Regions from separate parts of the Aliiglaciecola aliphaticivorans genome, predicted to be linked through region 3. Evidence: predicted binding sites of a transcription regulator. Region 3 holds the regulator's gene; each other region holds the start of a gene.
The links. Region 3 encodes ArgR, which controls arginine synthesis, uptake and breakdown. Its sites were predicted from a motif close to ANTGAATANNTATTCANT; they were not measured.

Region 1 (6,132 bases), on a different contig from region 3:
TACAGAAGCGATACCGATTGCCAAAGGTTTAGCAGAAAATTGCTTACGCATTCTGTTTAGATTTATGTGTTTACTGCGTTTACGAGTCATGCTTGTGCCTCCTAGTAGGTCATGCAAGCCGCATTGAGTAAACCAACGCCGATGGACATGGAAGCCAACATTACGCCTGCAGAGACTTCTTGATTATCAATTCTTTCCGCGATGGCGGGCATGAACGTGAAGCGCAACAATAAAAAAGCCAAGACCTGTGCGATGAGGGCAATGAAACCCCAAATAGCAAAGTCAAACTGCGACGTTGAATTGGTTACAGCACCCGATAAAGCAATACTGAAGCCGACAATAGCACCACCAAAGCCGATTGCCGCAGCGGTGTTTTTCTCTTCTTTTACAAGCTTCCATTCATCATGGGGCGTGACCCATGCGTAGACGATTTTGAATATAAATAACAGCACTATTGAAACCACAAAATAGATTGCAAAATTACCTAATCCGGCGATTGAATCCAACAATATATCCATCGATTTTTCCTTTTCTGTGTATACGTTAATTTGCTAACCGTTTATTTTTATATCGGCAGGCAAAATATCGAAGCCGGTACTGATAACAAGGCAACGATCATGGTTATTATCTACAATTTTTTCTTCAGCACAAACCAATAAGGTTTCGAAGGATTCTTGACCGATTTCTCGTTCATATAGCATAACGAATTGATCCGTTTGACTAGTATCGCCATCCAATTCAAATGTTTTCTCTGTCATTGCTACTGGAGGGGATTCCTCGCCAACAGCGTCCCAAACACGATTATACTGATTGTTTTCAATTTGATAATGAGGTTGAGAAACCTGGCCTTCGAGCAAGTCTTTCCATTGCTTGTCCGTTCCCACGGTCTGTGTATTGTAAAAGTACCATAACTTCACATCAGTGATGTGATTTTCTGTGTCGCCACCATCTAATACAACCTGTAAAAATGCATCGTCATCGGTGTAATAACGCAAAATTTTTCCACCTGTATCTAAATGGGCTTCGCCTACAGCCTGGATTAAGTGGTGTCTAGCAGCACCTTCAATCACCAATTCAGGTTCGATAAGTTTGAGTTTTAGATCATCAAGCTCGAAGGAGCCTCCTAAATATAGGCCCATTATTTCCGGCGCTGTTATTTCAGATTGCTTATCTTTTTTGGTAAACCATTTTGAAAACATGATTTCTCCGTTTTTTATCTTACCTGTTACTTGCTTTGTTACTCAGACAATAGTTGCCAATCGAAGTGATTGATGCGTTGTTCAGCAATATAAAAGAGTTTGTATTTGGGCAGGATAGTTACATCAAAATTAGGATTTAAAGTCACTTTTGCCGGAATACTTGGTTCAACAAAGCCAATGAAAGTCGCGTTATAGCGCTGTTTTAAGGTTATAAATAGTTTTTCAACAGATATCTGCTGCACGGAATCAGGTACTTCAATTGAAAATTGAGCTTGACCTTCTTGTACCGTCAATAAGTCGTGTTGCAGTAGGCTGGAGCCTGGATCAAATGCTGACTTAGCCAACATTTCAACGGCGACACTGGGGGTACATTCGATATTGGGACAATGGGTTTGCAGCAAGTCGACTAAAGATTCATCTTTAAAATAAGCAAGAAGGTGGGCGCTGTTATTTCTTTTACTACAATACAAAGAGGTGGTCATTGTGACATCATCTTCTTCATTGTCCATCACAATAACCGCAGCCTTATCCACACAAGCTCTATCCATTTCTTTATCGTTGTTAAAAGATATGACTTTGATGAATTCAATCTTGTCGGGCATTGGATTGTCGATATCAGCTTTAACACATAACACAATTTCGGGTTTATTTTCCGTTTCTGCTCGTTCTTTAAGTAGCAAGTTAAGCAGTTGAATAGTGCGTTGGCCATTCCAGCCAATTACCAAAACATGGTTTTCAAGATCTAATGGTTTCAAACCTTTCACTCCTTTTTGCCATTGCATAGACACCCAAGCCGCGATCCGCCCAAGGACTAAGGCAAATATACTCAACCCTAATGGGATGACATAAAACGAGACTATGTATTTTCCTGCACTTGTCACCGGTGACATATCACCATATCCAACGGTAGAACCGGTAACAACTAACCAATAAACAAAATCATTTACATTGAGTAGGTCATGCTCGCCAGAGGCATACAGTAAAAGCCATGTAGTTAGGGCATAAAACAAAAGCGCTAGTACAATGGTGTACCAGCGCATCTCAGAAAAGACTCGGGTGAGTACTTTACGTACCTTAAGGACTAACAGCATTTATACGCTAACCAATTTATTCGCCTAAAATACGTTTGAGTTCATCATCAGCTGAGCTTTTTCCGCCTTTAATTCCAGCCTCAGCCAACCGCTTTTCTAAGTCAGTGGTTGAGTCGCTAGAGGCAAGTTCTTCAGCCGCCTCTAATTCTGCACTGCGCAATTTCTGTTTGTCTTGAATACGATTTAGCGATTCAGTCGCGGTTTTCATTTTACTGTTTGCGCCCATGTGTCTGGATGAAACCGCTACTTGGGCTTTTTGCACTGATTCCGTCGCCTTCACCATATCGACTTGCTGTTCCAAACGCTTCAAATTGTCTTTAGCTTGGTTAATATTGGCAGCAAGCTGTTTTTCTGATTGGGTGAATTGATCAAGAAACTCTTGTTCGGATTCCATTTCTGCGGTTAAGTCCGCAACTTTTTGTGCACAATCCAAAGCCAATTGACGGTCAGATTCAATGGCTTTACGAGCGTGCTCTTCATATTGACCAATTGATACTTTCAGGCTATCAACCTTTTGTTTTGCCAATTTACACTTTGCTAAAATTTGAGTACGTGCATGGTCTGATTTACGTAACTCTTCTTTTGCATCGCGAATCTCTTGTTCTAGAATTCGAATGGCTTGACTGTCTACAACTGATTGAGCCGCTTCTGTTGCGCCACCTTTTACCGCTGTAACTAACTTTCTCCAAACCGACATAATCTTCTCCCAAAATACCTTAATGTTTTAGTGCAAATGCTCTTGATAAGCGTCTAAGAATGCAGCCACATTGTGGAATAAAGCATCGAGTTCAATTTTGATGCTTTCTGCTTTAGATTGTGAGCTCAAGGCACCAAATGCAGTGTAATAGTCTTGTTCAGCAACTTGAGATATTCCAATAGTTGTTAACGGAAACAACATATGGGTTTTCAATATCTCTTCGTTCAAAGCTGCTTTATCTTTGACTTCTGAACTTGAAAATAAAATGGATTCGATAATAATTTGCTCTCCACTGAGTGCTAACCATGCATCTAAACCATCACCATTTCCGATCAATAAACAATTTTCTTCACGGGTGACAACAATGTTGTCGTTATCTGATAATAGGGTCTCAAGTTGATCAAGGTCCCAAGTCATATGCCTACTCTCCTGTCAGTGTAATGACTATAGTATGTTACCTTTGTAAACGAAAAAACATGATCAGTTCAAAATGAATTGTAAGTTTTTTCGCAACGAGTCGAATTGTACTGACAAATGATTTTTAATGTCAAACTTTATTTTACCTTTTTGAGTTGTATGGTTTATTTTTGTGAATTATAATTCACAAAATGGTTTATTTTTAGTGGGTGTGAAGTGGCGAAAAAACAAGATAATGCAAACTGGCGACAAGTCGTGCAGCGAATCATAAAGGCAGAAATGTCTAAACGTGGCGTGAAATACCAAGATCTCAGTGAGCGATTGAACACAATTGGTGTTGTCCAGAGTGCTGATAATTTACGCAACAAAGTAAATAAGGGGATTTTAGGTGCCGATTTACTTTTGCAAATCGTTTATGTTTTAAAAATGCGTAAAATTGAACGTGAGGATATCATTGAGATATTTGCTGACATGCAAATATCGCTAGATGAAGATGATGTTTGAAAAACAGACAAAAAAAACCCAGCTAGGGCGGCTGGGGAAACTATGTTTGGGAGAAACATCGAAAAAATAAGATGGTTACAATTTATACTGTTACAACCAGAACTCAAGGAAAAGCGAGTATGGATAAAGCGTTGCAGGTATATTTTTTAATACGTAAAATAACGAATATTAACTTACAGTTGGGCTAACCAAACGCCATGAAATTATCTGATTTCCATTTTGATTTACCTGAGCGGCTAATCGCTCGATACCCCACAGAACAAAGAACTGCCAGCAAATTACTGTGTTTAGATGGTAGAACTGGCAATTTAAAAGATACACATTTTTCTGCTTTTCTTGATTTAGTGGATGAGGGGGATTTACTTATTTTTAATAATACCCGAGTGATCCCAGCCAGATTACTTGGCAAAAAATCAACCGGTGGAAAAGTCGAAGTATTGGTTGAACGCATTATTGATGAAAAAACCGTGTTAGCCCACGTGAAGTCAAGCAAGTCACCCAAACCAGGAGCATTACTGATATTAGAAGAGCATATCCAAATGGAAATGGTGACTCGTCACGATCAATTGTTCGAATTACGGGTTGTGAATGAGGAACCTGTGCTTAGCCTATTAGAAAAATTCGGACATATGCCCCTACCTCCCTACATTGACCGACCAGATGAAGATTCTGACAAAGAGCGATATCAGACTGTTTATTCTGAAAAACCGGGTGCCGTAGCTGCGCCAACGGCTGGGTTGCATTTTGACGAGGCAACCCTTGAAGCCTTGCAACAAAAAGGGGTGAATACCGCATTTGTTACTTTACATGTAGGGGCAGGGACGTTTCAGCCCGTCCGCGTAGATAATATTCAAGACCACCATATGCATTCCGAATATGCAGAAGTACCGCAAGATGTTGTGGATGCAATTAATTTAGCCAGAGCAAAGGGAAAACGAGTTATCGCTGTAGGGACAACGTCTGTGCGTTCATTGGAGTCGGCCGCTGCAGCAAGTATTAAAAAAGGTAAGCCCCTTGAAGCCTTTTTTGAAGATACCGATATTTTTATTTATCCTGGTTATCAGTTTGAAATAGTAGATGCAATGCTGACGAATTTTCACTTACCAGAGTCCACCTTAATTATGCTAATTAGTGCCTTTGCCGGTAGAGAAAACGTGATGCAGGCGTATCAGCAAGCAATCGCTAAAGAATACCGATTTTTCAGTTATGGTGATGCCATGTTTATCGAAAAATCTTAACCGTTGACGAGGAAATCGCAGCGATAAATCCACGCATTTCGCTTATTAAGGCAACTTTCAAGCTGAAATTACCTTTTGATGATTTCAGCTTGCTCATTATTCCTTTATAATCCCCGCTGTTTTTCAGCACTGGACTGTTTTCCGGTATGCAGAAATTTTAAAAGGTTAAAAATGAAATTTGAATTAGATACAACCGATGGCAAAGCCCGCCGCGGTAGATTAACGTTTGACCGAGGTGTTGTAGAAACACCTGCTTTCATGCCTGTTGGTACTTATGGCACGGTTAAAGGGATGACGCCTGAAGAGATAGAAGAGTCAGGAGCACAGATCTGTTTGGGTAATACCTTTCACTTGATGTTACGTCCGGGTACTGAAATCATGAAACAGCATGGCGATTTACATGATTTCATGCATTGGCATAAACCAATACTCACGGACAGTGGCGGTTTTCAGGTGTTTAGTTTAGGTGATTTACGTAAAATAACCGAAGAAGGGGTCACCTTCAGATCGCCAATTAATGGCGAGAAAATACTGCTTACCCCGGAAAAGTCAATGGAAGTTCAACGTGATCTGGGGTCTGATATCGTCATGATATTTGATGAGTGTACTCCTTATCCTGCCACAGAGCCTGAAGCTCGTCGTTCCATGGAATTGTCATTACGTTGGGCGAAACGCAGTAAACAAGCCCATGAAGGTAACCCGTCAGCGTTGTTTGGGATTATTCAAGGTGGTATGTATGAAGGATTGCGTGATCAATCTTTGAAAGGTCTTGAAGATATCGGTTTTGACGGTTACGCCATTGGTGGTTTATCTGTCGGCGAGCCAAAAGAAGATATGATTCGAGTTTTGGATCATACCGCAGATAAAATTCCCGCTGAAAAGCCGCGCTATTTGATGGGAGTAGGGCGACCAGAAGACATCGTTGAAGCGGTTCGCCGCGGAATCGACATGTTTGATTGTGTTATGCCGACGCGGAATGCTAGAAA
Region 2 (6,132 bases), on a different contig from region 3:
AGAGCTGTTAAGCAGAGGGTACAAGCATCGGGCAAACAAATTAGAATTCAAATTGACGGTGGCGTAAAAGTCGATAATATTCGCAGCATTGCTGAAGCAGGAGCCGATACTTTTGTAGCTGGCTCAGCTATCTTTAATCAGCCAGATTACAAACAGGTTATAGACCAAATGCGTCTAGAATTAAGCAAAGTAAATATGGCTTAAGCCTTTTTCTCACTTTTAAGAAGATTATTTTATACTATGAGTAAACCAATTGTATTAAGCGGTTGTCAGCCTTCTGGACAACTAACTATAGGTAATTATATGGGCGCATTGCGCCAATGGGTGGGGATGCAGCAGGATAATGATTGCCTGTATATGATTGTAGACATGCATGCCATTACCGTTCGTCAAGATCCTGAAGCCCTCTACAATGCTTGTTTAGATGGTTTATCGTTGTATTTAGCCTGTGGAATTGATCCCAACCAAAGCACGATCTTTATGCAATCCCATGTGCCAGAGCACGCTCAGTTGGCTTGGGTGCTAAATTGCTATACGCAAATGGGTGAATTGAACAGAATGACTCAATTCAAAGATAAATCAGCCAAAAATGTCGCTAATGTTAATGCAGGTCTTTTGACTTACCCTTCCCTTATGGCTGCCGACATACTGTTGTATCAACCTAATAAAGTCCCCGTAGGCGACGATCAAAAGCAGCATCTAGAATTAACCCGAGATGTCGCCACCCGCTTTAATAACTTATATGGCGATATTTTTACTATTCCCGATCCTTTTATCCCAGAATATGGCGCGCGCATAATGAGTCTTCAGGATCCGAGTAGTAAGATGTCAAAATCTGATGCGAATCCAAACAACTTTGTTGGCCTGCTAGAAGACACGAAAAAAATCAGTAAAAAGATTAAACGTGCAGTGACTGACTCCGATGAGCAAGCTCGTATCTATTTCGACAAACAGGAGAAGCCAGGGGTTTCGAATCTATTATCCTTACTATCCTGTGCGACCGGCAAGAGTATCGACAGTCTAGTGCCTGAATACGAAGACAAAATGTATGGTCATTTAAAAGGTGACGTGGCAGATGCCGTGGTTGCTTTGTTAGAACCTATTCAAACTAGATTCCACGAAATACGTTCAGACCAAACCTATTTGAATAGCGTCATGAAAGATGGGGCTGAAAAAGCCAGTGCTCGCGCTTCGGTCATGATTGAAAAAGTGTTTAAATCCGTTGGGTTTATTCCAAAGCCATAGGCACAAAACGTTTCAGAAATTCATTTGTTGAAAGTAATGTTGTTGTGATAGCTGTTTATTAGGAAAGTAAATTGTCATGCTATTGTTGATCGATAATTATGACTCATTTACTCACAACCTTGCACGTTACTTTCGAGAATTGAATGTAGAAGTTCAGGTAGTGAGAAATGACCAAATAACCTGTGCGCAAATTGCACAATTAGCGCCAAAGTATTTGGTTTTCTCGCCCGGGCCTTGTACCCCCAATGAAGCGGGGGTGACCTTAGAAGCGATTCAAAACTTCGCTGGCAAGATCCCTATTTTAGGAGTCTGTTTAGGGCATCAAGCCATCGGACAAGTGTTTGGTGCAAAAGTAGAAGTAGCTGAACACATTATGCATGGCAAGACCTCAAGTATCCGCCATAAAGGAACCTCATTGTTTGACAATATAGAGGATCCGTTTGTTGCTACCCGTTATCATTCGTTAATCCTGAATACGCCTTCATTACCAAACGCATTTCGTGTAACGGCTTGGTGCGAAGAATTCAATAACGTTGAGCCCATGGCAATTGAACACATAAGTTGGCCGCTAATGGGGGTGCAATTTCACCCAGAATCACTTTTAACCTTAGAAGGGCATAAATTGCTATCTAATTTTGTTAACATTGCCGATAAATGGTGGATAGATAAAAGCCAAGGTGCTTTTTAGCTCAGTTTGAGCAACTAATTTAATAAGAACACTCTCTTTAAATATTATTCAAAGGCACTAAGAAAAATCCATGAGCGAACTTTTGGCACTGAAGAACGAAATCAATTTACGCTTTGATTACTTAACGATAAGTCTAAAGTTAGCTCAGCAGCATATGGGAGTAGGAAGCGAACCCAGCGCCGTTGAATCAGACGTGAGTAAAGATACGCAACGCACCTTACTAGAAGTCGAAAAACAAGCTAGGTATGATAAAGAGCTCAACAGGCTCTCTTATTCAAACTATGTTCAAAGTCTTCAAAACAAGATACACAATGAAATTAATAAACGTATAAAGCTACAACTTGAAGATAAACAACAACTAGTTCACAACGTTTTAGGCTTCGACCAAAACCTTCCAGATTTACTCGATGCTTTGGCAACGAAAGCAACTTCAATTAGTAAAATTGAACCTATAGCTGCGGGTATGCCTTGGCTATATGATGAATTAATCAGACTGATCAATACACCTAAGTATCGTAGGGTCGATTCTAATGGCAAAGTTGTAGTGGTCGAAAGCTTAAAAACAGCGTTAAGTTATTTAGGGGTGGAGAATATCAAAATGTTGATTCCATCCATTGCATTTAGACGCTGTTTGCCACAAATTACCGACCCTTTCCCTAAAATTAAAGTGCAAATGATGGATGCGTCCATTGGCACCGCGATGTCCTGTAAAAAACTAGCCCAAGTAAATAAGTTAGATAGTTATAATGCTTTTTTGTTAGGCTTATTCCATGATTTTGGAAAAATTGTGATCATTCGTTTATTTTTCAAGTTCTTTGACGAAGTACACAGGGAAGCATTGTTAGAAGCACAGAATCAACGTAAACCTGATGAACATTTTGCATTAGGTGAAGTGACACCTTCCGAAACCTTTTTGTTACAAGCACTAAACAAATATGGTTTTGCTCTAAGCACTGAATTGCTCTCGCACATGCCATTTAAACGACTCGCTTTTGTTGAAGCAATGGGCGATTTTGCGAGCGACAAAGAAATCGCAGATTTATCCCCTCTAGGGAAAGTATTGGTTCAAGGAGAAGGTTACAATCGATACCGTACCCTTAAAGCAAATAAATTGATTACATTAGAAGAAGCGAAAGTATATCTGCGACAATTTAGTTTTCCCAAAGGGGCATTAGCAGAATTGAAGCTAACAAACTTGCGTGATTTCGACATCATTTTGGATGAAAAGTAGCCAACCTCGTTTCTTAGAAGAAAACCTATATAAATTTGTTAAATTTTTTTTTACATATTCATGCAAACCACTTTAATCTTGTAATAATCTTCCTCTGTGGCAAATCTAAAGGGAGATATGCCCATGTTATTTCATAGTTAGCGTATTTTAATCAAATTGCCCAGCCTCAAATGCCCCCACTCACAGATTTTTTAGACATCTACACGCTACTCGGACGTAGCACAAATTTATTCAGCCATGGAGGTTTCCTTAGTATTAATAGTTATTCACTATTCCTGCAAAATTAGCCGCATCCCTTTAAATTTAAGGGTTTTCGGCATTTCTGCTAGAGACAGATTGATTTAAATCTGACACAATGCGCAGTCCAAATTGGTCGTTGGGCAGCATATTATTGCTGCCAACAGAGTATTAATCAGAAGTGAAAATACACGTCCAGAATTTTAAGTGAGGTAAAGAATGCAAGTAACACGCGCAACGTTTGACGAAGTTATGGTTCCTAATTATAACCCAGCTGCCATAGTTCCTGTAAAAGGCCAGGGATCGCGAGTATGGGATCAGGAAGGGAAAGAATACATAGACTTTGCCGGTGGTATCGCTGTGAACGTATTAGGTCATTGCCACCCTGATTTAGTTGCGACATTGAAAGAGCAAGGCGAAAAGCTTTGGCATCTTAGTAATGTTTTTACAAATGAACCGGCGCTTCGTTTAGGTAAAAAGTTAACTCACGCCACTTTCGCGGATAAAGCTTACTTTTGTAACTCAGGCGCAGAAGCAAATGAAGCCGCACTGAAATTAGCTAGACGTTATGCATTAGAACATTTTGGCGAAGATAAAAATCAAATCATCGCCTTTAACCAAGGTTTTCACGGACGTACATTTTTCACCGTCACTGTGGGCGGCCAATCAGCTTATTCAGATGGTTTTGGTCCAAAACCTGGCGCTGTTGAGCATGTCGACTTCAACAACCTTGATGCACTGAAAGACATTATTTCAGACAAAACCTGTGCGGTCATCATGGAACCTTTGCAAGGCGAAGGCGGTGTCATTAGCTCCACCCAGGAATTTGTGGAAGGCGTCCGTGCGTTATGTTCTGAACACAATGCATTACTTATATTTGATGAAGTCCAATCAGGTGTAGGCCGTACAGGCAACCTATATGCTTATATGGGTCTTAATGTAATTCCTGATATTTTGACGACTGCAAAATCCTTAGGTGGCGGTTTTCCCATTGGTGCCATGTTAACGACTACAGAAATTGCTGCTAGTTTGAAAGTGGGTACTCACGGAAGTACATATGGCGGTAATCCATTAGCTTGTGCTGTGGCTGAAAAAGTGCTGGATATTGTGAATACACCAGCGGTTCTGCAGGACGTTAAGCGTAAAGAGCAATTATTCCGTGATGGCCTTGAAAAAATTAACCAGAAATTTCATGTATTCAGTGAAATTCGTGGTGAAGGCCTATTGATAGGTTGTGCCTTAGCTGAACAATATCAAGGGAAAGCAAGAGACTTCTTAGTGGCCTCGGCCGCTAATAATATGATGTGTTTGGTTGCAGGCGCAAACGTGGTGCGGTTTGCTCCTTCATTGGTCATTCCTGATGAAGATATTGCCGAAGGACTAGCTCGGTTTGAACGTGCTATTGAGCATGTTGTAAATAGCTAAGTTAACACGCGAACAGTAAAGTGAGCACCCTACTATGAAAGTGATCCGTCCTATTGCGTTAAGCGATTATGATGAGTTGTACAATATTGCGGTTGAATCAGGCATTGGTTTTACATCATTGCCTGTTAACGAAGGTCTATTGCGACGCAAAATAGAACAATCTGAAATTGCATTTCGAGAGCAGGTCGATAAGCCTGCAAACCAAAGCTATTTATTTGTAATGGAAGATACCGATAGCCATGAGGTTGTCGGTACTAGCGGTATTGCTGCAACTGTCGGTTTAGAAGACTCTTTTTACCACTACCATTGTGGCAAAGTGGTTCACGCTTCTCGCGAACTTAAAATTCACAATACTGTCGACATTCTTACCCTATGTAACGACTACACAGGTGTATCTGAAATTTGTACATTGTTTCTTAAAGAAAGTGCCCGACAAGGCAGTAATGGTCGCCTGCTTTCTAAGTTTAGATTTTTGTTTATGCTAGAGCATCAAACACGATTTTCAGAAACAGTAATTGCTGAAATGCGCGGAGTAAGTGACGAAAACGGAAGATCTCCTTTTTGGCAGTGGCTTGAAGAACATTTCTTTTCAATGGACTTCCCTACTGCGGATTACTTAACCGGCATTGGTGATAAAGTGTTCATTGCCGAGCTAATGCCTAAATACCCTATTTATGTGAGTTTACTCAGCAAAGCGGCGCAAGCTGTTATTGGTCAGGTTCACGAAAAAACCCGTCCCGCTTTGCAGCTTTTGCAGCAAGAAGGGTTTATTAGCCGTGGTTATGTCGATATTTTCGACGGCGGTCCAACCGTAGAAGCCAATATCCAACATATTAGAACCGCTCAAGCTAGTCGCAAGCTACCCATCAAAATTGACCAGCAAAAAGCGGCTGAAGGCACCTTGTGTTACGTAATTAACACCAAGGTAAAAGACTTCAGAGCAATTTCTACAGAAGTTTATGTGGATGCTGACAACAACTTTGCGTATCTCTCTCCCCAAAGCGCTGCAGCGTTAATGGTCGCTGAAAATGACCAAATACGTTATGCACCAACCAAAATAATTTAATAACCCAGCCATAGGAATTATGTATGACGACACAAGCCCACTATATTGCAGGTGAGTGGCACCTAGGTGAAGGTCACGATATTCAATCAATTGATCCCGCGAAAAACACTATTATTTGGCAAGCCAAGTCGGCTTCGCCTAAACAGATAGATTCAGCCATTAAAGCGGCTCGAAATGCGTTTATCAGCTGGAGTGATTTCGCCCTTGAAAAGCGCTTGGAAATCGTTAAGCGCTATGCAG
Region 3 (6,132 bases):
AACCTAAGACTCTTGAACTCTCTTCTTGCGCTAATCGCGCTAGCTTTAACTTAAATACTCTGTGATGTTTGGACATAAAAAGACCCCCAGTAATTGGAATGTCCAACTATTGGGGGTCACTTCAGTAACTGCAAGGGGCTTTTTTGTTAGGCTTGGTAATTAGTTAAATAATTAACCGTTTACGAATTTAACACCTAACTCAATATCTCCACGTAAACCGTCAAGCATTGATTCTTTAGCGTTTTGTTCAAACTCGCTCAACTCACCGTAGGATAGAATTTCTTCTACGCCGTTTGGACCTAATCTTACAGGGTGAGAGAAAAATACTGCGTCGTCTGAGTTGGTTTCTACGTAAGTATACTCAACGACGTTATCGCCTTTCATTGCAGCAACTAGCGACAAACAGAATCTTGCAGCAGCTTGACCCATAGACAAAGTAGCAGATCCGCCACCGGCTTTAGCTTCAACAACTTCAGTTCCTGCATTTTGAATGCGAGTTGTTAAGCTTGCAATTTCGTCATCGCTAAATGTCACACCTTCAACTTGTGAAAGTAAAGGTAGAATAGTTGTTCCAGAGTGACCGCCAATAACAGGAACGTGCACGCTAGTAGTACTCAAACCTTTCAATTCAGCTACAAAAGTCTCAGAACGGATAACATCAAGAGTGGTGACACCGAACAATTTGTTTTTGTTGTAAACACCCTTAGCTTTTAACGTTTCCGCAGCAATCGCAACAGTAGTGTTAACAGGGTTAGTAATAATACATGTACATGCATCAGGGCAATTATCCGCAATACCTTCAACTAGGTTTTTAACGATACCCGCATTGATATTGAACAAATCAGAACGATCCATACCAGGTTTACGAGGTACACCTGCAGGGATCAAAACAATATCACAACCTTGTAATGCAGTTGCTAAGTCATCTTTACCAAAACCTTCAACTTTTACGTCTGTTGGGATATGGCTCAAATCAACCGCCACTCCTGGCACAACAGGTGCAACATCATATAAAGCTAATTCAGAACCAGCTGGTAACTGGGTTTTCAATAGAAGGGAAAGGGCTTGACCAATGCCGCCTGCAGCACCTAATACCGCTACTTTCATAGTTGTCTCCTGTGGGACTATTAAATTCACGGCAAACCATAGAGGAAGCCGCATAAAAAAACAATTTATTGTGGTGAATGTTCACTATCTGTTTTGCAATATAGCGCTTTGAGCCTAACATTCAGTTAGTTTTTAAGGCTCAATAGAATATATGGGTTACAAGCGATGAATTCAATAGTTTGCAGCAACTCAAAACAGATGCTTTAACTATATGATATTTATTCAAAGTATTCTGCGACTTATAAACAAGGCTACCTACCCTGATTAGATTGTGTCAAACTATAGCGGTAAATAGCGAGGGTTGCATGTCTAATACAAAACAAGAAGAATTGGTTAAAGCGTTTAAAGATATTTTAAAAACAGAAAGCTTTGGCTCACAAGGTGAAATTGTTGATGCATTAACGGAACAAGGGTTTGGCAGTATCAGTCAATCTAAAGTATCCCGAATGCTTAGTAAATTTGGTGCCGTACGCACCCGTAATGCGCGCGGAGACATGGTTTACTGTTTGCCGCCAGAGATGGGTATGCCGACGGCGAAGAGCCCATTGCGTCAACTTGTATTAGATATTGTGCATAATAATGTCATGGTCATTATTCGTACCAGCCCAGGTGCGGCTCAACTCATCGCCCGTTTATTAGATTCCCTTAGTCAAAAAGACGGTGTGTTAGGTACGATTGCCGGTGATGATACAATTTTTATCGCGCCCGCCGATATCAGTAATATTGAAGAAACCCGTAAAAAAGTCGAAGCGCTATTTGAGAATGTTTAACCGTATCTTTTATAAATAAGCCTTAACTAAACTTAACGATAAATAAATTAGTTATCACACTTAGTGGCCCTTTCATACAATTGTGAGTTGTTTAGCAATGATTTCTATCGAACAATTTCGTCATCCCAAATTAACCGTTGATTCTTGGCAGATAAAACAAAATAGTGCAATAGCCGTTTTAGGTAAAAATGGTTCAGGCAAACAATTTGTCGATCAGCTTCTTATGGGAAAACTGAATGAATGCGAGTCTACTCACTTACATTTTCCACACCCAGATTTAATTAGCTTAGTTTCATTTGAAACCCTGCAAGCCGTTTATGAAAATGAGTTGAAGATTGATGAAACCGATATCACTGATGAAATTGATTTTGGCACCCCAGCAAAAGACTTTTTACCTGAAGAAAGTCTCGACCACCCCTTTGTTAAACAGTTTCATCTAGAACATAGGTTAGAAACAGGCTTTCGCCAACTGAGCACGGGCGAGTCTCGCAAACTATTAATTTTAAAAGCGATACTTTCTGGTGCCGAATACGTTATTTTAGACAATCCATTTGACGATTTAGATATCGCATCAAGAGCTCAATTGAGCAACGTATTAAGCCAACTCAACAGCCAAGGAATTACTTTAATTATGTTGTTGAGTAATCGCCAGGACATTCCAGAATGGATAAGTTCATTCGCCTTAGTTGATAACCATAGCTTACACGATTTAAGCGGTTTATCAGTAGAAGATGCGCAAACTACTATTGATACAATATTTGCCTTCGATGCACTGGATAAGTCGTTACTTGAGCGGATGATATCCGACAAACACAGTCAGCATAAAAATACCTTAGTAAGAATTAAAAACGCCAATGTCATTTATGCCGAAAATCACGCCCTCAAATCCGCTGATTTGAGTATTGATACTTTTCAGCACACTATAATTACCGGACCAAATGGCTCAGGTAAATCAACGTTGTTGCAATTGGTTACCGGTGACTGTCCACAATGTTTCAGTAATGATGTTACTGTGATGGGGCATAGACGTGGAACCGGTGAAACTATCTGGGATATCAAAAAGCACCTGGGGATAGTCTCTCCCGATATTCACCGCTCCTATCGAGTGGGTTGCAATGCCTTGACTGTCGTTCTATCAGGATTCATGGACTCCATTGGTTTGTATAAAGATGTGAGTGCTAGTCAGAAACAACAAGCATTAGCCTGGCTGGACTTAATTGGTCTAAGGCCACTTGCGAATCATAGTTTTAAACAACTTAGTTTTGGTGAGCAACGTTTACTGCTCATTGCCAGAGCCTTAGTGAAATTCCCGTCACTTTTAGTGCTAGATGAACCTACCCAAGGCTTAGATGAAATTAATCGTCGTTTAGTATTGGACGTGATCACCACTATTGCTAAAAAGCAATTGGCCACCATTCTCATGGTTAGCCATCGCGAAGATGAACATTTGCCCATATTTGCCCAACACAAAAACCTAAGCAGCGACTAACGTAACCTTAGTTCACGCCAAACGAGTCGGTGGTCAGAAGATGATTCACGATCAGCGACTAATTCCTCTGCAGGTTCACTATCACCTGGCCAAAATACGCCAGCATCAACAGCGGTAAAACCCGCTTTTGAGGTTATTACATAATCAACTCCCAACCCCCAAGCTGCCGTGTGATATTTTGCGTTAGGATTGTCGGGATCAGATTCTTCGCCACCAACACTGGTGGGCAAAATTTGTTGACTAACCAGTGGATGAGCAAGCAAATCAGCCATCATGGTACGTTGACCATCGCCGGCATCGGCCGAGGCATTTAAATCCCCTAAAATAACAAAACGGTCACCGCTAAAACCGCCAGTCTTACCCTTATCATCATAGATATAATTTGCCTGTTTACCACTGCTGATATAATCATTCCAAAATTGAATTTCATCGTGATTGCGAAAGCCATTACGATTTTCTGGTCCATCAAAAACCGGAGGAGTTGGGTGACTTGCAAGTATATGAACCACTTTCCCTTCTACCTTGATGGGAATATCCCAATGGGATTTAGACGATAATCGCAGAATTTGCGTTGCTTGAGGTGAATACCAAAGTGAGCCGTCGTCGTTCTGAATTTTCGCCAAACTATTATTCGGCATATCTTTCCACAAGAACTTCTGGAACGTTCGTGCGCCGTCTAAATCTATAGGGTAGCGACTGAGTAATAACATTCCATATTGCCCAGGATAACGACCATAACCAAATGCATCATTACCCGCTTGCTCTATAGTTCCATCTTGATTTAAATCGATACCGCTAGCGACGCCTGTATTCACAGGTCCATAATAAAAATACGGATAATCAATAGCCTGCTGGCCTTGTTGGGATACTTTTAAGTAATTATTGATAAACGCAATGGGCCCAATCGATGCGTCAGAGGAGTAATCAAATTCATTTAATAGAATAATATCAGGCCTAACGCGCTGAATGATCTGAGCAATATTTTGAATTTGCGGATGATCGCCTGTGGCTAGATGTTTGAACAACAAGTTTGGATCGCTTTGGTTTTCTGGTTTCTCTGAATCGCGATAATTATCGGCTTCCATACTGACATTAAACGTCGCCACCCGAATTGACTCTTGAGCACTAACACCGCCAATAAATTGCATAGTGATCACCACTCCTAAAATCATCCAAACTAATTTCATTATGTAACCAACCTATTTTTTTAAACTATAAAACATATGTATTATCAATAACCAACATAAATAAAAAAGCCGACTCATATGAGTCGGCTTTTAGAGTGGGTTAAGTTACAAATTAGAATTTGTAGCTAATACCTAAACGCATTTCCCATAGAGAAGCATCACCTTGACGACTTTCAGGTGAAGTGTCACCTAAGCGCGCAGTGTTATAGTTAACTTCTTCTAAGATACCCCAATCATCGTTTAACATGTTAGTAAAGTTGTCGATAGTTAAACTTACTGATGCTGAATGATCTTCAGAGAACGCTGGAATTTCTTGTCTAACGGCAATATCTACCTTAGTCCACCAGCCACTTTCTTCGCTGTTACGCTCAACACCGATTGGCAACACACTGTCGCTATCTAGGTAAGGAGTATATCCAAATATGCTATTACCATCTGTACGGGCAAAGCTATAAGGACGACCAGACTGAGTCAATGCATACATATTGAAGCGAGTATCCAATCCTGGGATTATCTCAACAACATAACTAAAGTCTGCAGTAAGACGGTGTTCAATGTTCCAATCTGATAACGAAGAAACGTCTTCATTAGGATTAGTGAACGCTCTGTATTGGTAGTTAGAGAATGCAACCGAGCTAGTCATTGGTTGTACATCTTCAGCATGGTTATAAGAGTAACCCGCTACCAAACGTATACCGTTGTCCCACGACTTTTGAAGTGTGGTAGTTAATGAGTAAGAGGTTGATACTTCACCAGAGTTAGTTAGTTCAAGTGAACCATAACCATTGCGGTCGTAATCAATATACCCTTCATCAGTGAAACCAACTTCTTCAATACCTACGTATTTGATCATTGCTTGATCTTGGGTAAACGACACTAACAAGTCTGCATTTAAAATGTAATCAGATTCAGTTACGTGAGTCACACCAGCAGATAATTTCCACTCACTAGGCATGTCAAAATCAGGGTCTAAGTTGTTAGACTCAAAGTTAGAAGCAACGCCGCTATCCATCAAGGCATCTAGTTCAGACGGAACGCCGTAACCAGGACCTACTGGAGCACCATCTTCTACATTTGTCCAAACAACATCGTCGTCGAACAAGCTGCGTGAACCATCGTCATAACCGAAGTCACCGCCGTCAACTTCACCACCAGCTACGTTAGTACCAGAGTAGTTATTTGACATCCATACGTTCGGGTTACCACCAGAGAACAAGCCAATACCACCACGGATTTCAGTGCTGTCATTTAACGTATAGTTAAGACCGATACGAGGTTGAAGCAAGCTAACACCGTCTAGGTTGGCAGAATTACTGTAACCATTTTGCGCAAGAAAATCTGCATTCTCTTCAGGATAATCAGATGAAGTGATCCAGTCGTAGCGTAAACCAGCAACGACTTTCAAATCATCAGTTAAATAAAACTCGTCTTGGATATAAGTACTGTGAGCCGTATAACCCCAGCTAGCAGCGCGGTCGTCTAAGTTACCAGAGAAAGCACCACCATATTCAACATCACTTGCGAAACCGTTTTCGAAGTCTTCGATGCTATCAAATGAAAGTGACGTTTCAGCATGTTG

Region 1: ACYVIL_RS16355 (DUF2170 family protein) is a predicted target of ArgR. The motif match lies at 3,576-3,593, and genes of this name have one in related genera.
Region 2: ACYVIL_RS02000 (aspartate aminotransferase family protein) is a predicted target of ArgR. The motif match lies at 3,418-3,435, and genes of this name have one in related genera.

What each region holds. Positions count from the first base shown of each region.
Region 1 covers NZ_BAAGTF010000033.1:3,665-9,796, reverse strand. The annotation lists gene ACYVIL_RS16380 (DUF1190 family protein) at 1-90, opposite strand, end outside; gene ACYVIL_RS16375 (DUF350 domain-containing protein) at 102-518, opposite strand; gene ACYVIL_RS16370 (YjfK family protein) at 552-1,199, opposite strand; gene ACYVIL_RS16365 (potassium channel family protein) at 1,238-2,290, opposite strand; gene ACYVIL_RS16360 (PspA/IM30 family protein) at 2,307-2,987, opposite strand; gene ACYVIL_RS16355 (DUF2170 family protein) at 3,015-3,404, opposite strand; gene ACYVIL_RS16350 (DUF6471 domain-containing protein) at 3,621-3,908, shown strand; gene queA (tRNA preQ1(34) S-adenosylmethionine ribosyltransferase-isomerase QueA) at 4,106-5,146, shown strand; gene tgt (tRNA guanosine(34) transglycosylase Tgt) at 5,318-6,132, shown strand, end outside.
Region 2 covers NZ_BAAGTF010000003.1:213,977-220,108, forward strand. The annotation lists gene rpe (ribulose-phosphate 3-epimerase) at 1-204, shown strand, start outside; gene trpS (tryptophan--tRNA ligase) at 241-1,245, shown strand; gene ACYVIL_RS01990 (anthranilate synthase component II) at 1,322-1,933, shown strand; gene ACYVIL_RS01995 (HDOD domain-containing protein) at 2,004-3,164, shown strand; gene ACYVIL_RS02000 (aspartate aminotransferase family protein) at 3,621-4,826, shown strand; gene astA (arginine N-succinyltransferase) at 4,861-5,892, shown strand; gene astD (succinylglutamate-semialdehyde dehydrogenase) at 5,916-6,132, shown strand, end outside.
Region 3 covers NZ_BAAGTF010000079.1:3-6,134, forward strand. The annotation lists gene mdh (malate dehydrogenase) at 172-1,107, opposite strand; gene argR (transcriptional regulator ArgR) at 1,413-1,877, shown strand; gene ACYVIL_RS20370 (ATP-binding cassette domain-containing protein) at 1,975-3,366, shown strand; gene ACYVIL_RS20375 (endonuclease/exonuclease/phosphatase family protein) at 3,363-4,553, opposite strand; gene ACYVIL_RS20380 (TonB-dependent receptor) at 4,666-6,132, opposite strand, start outside.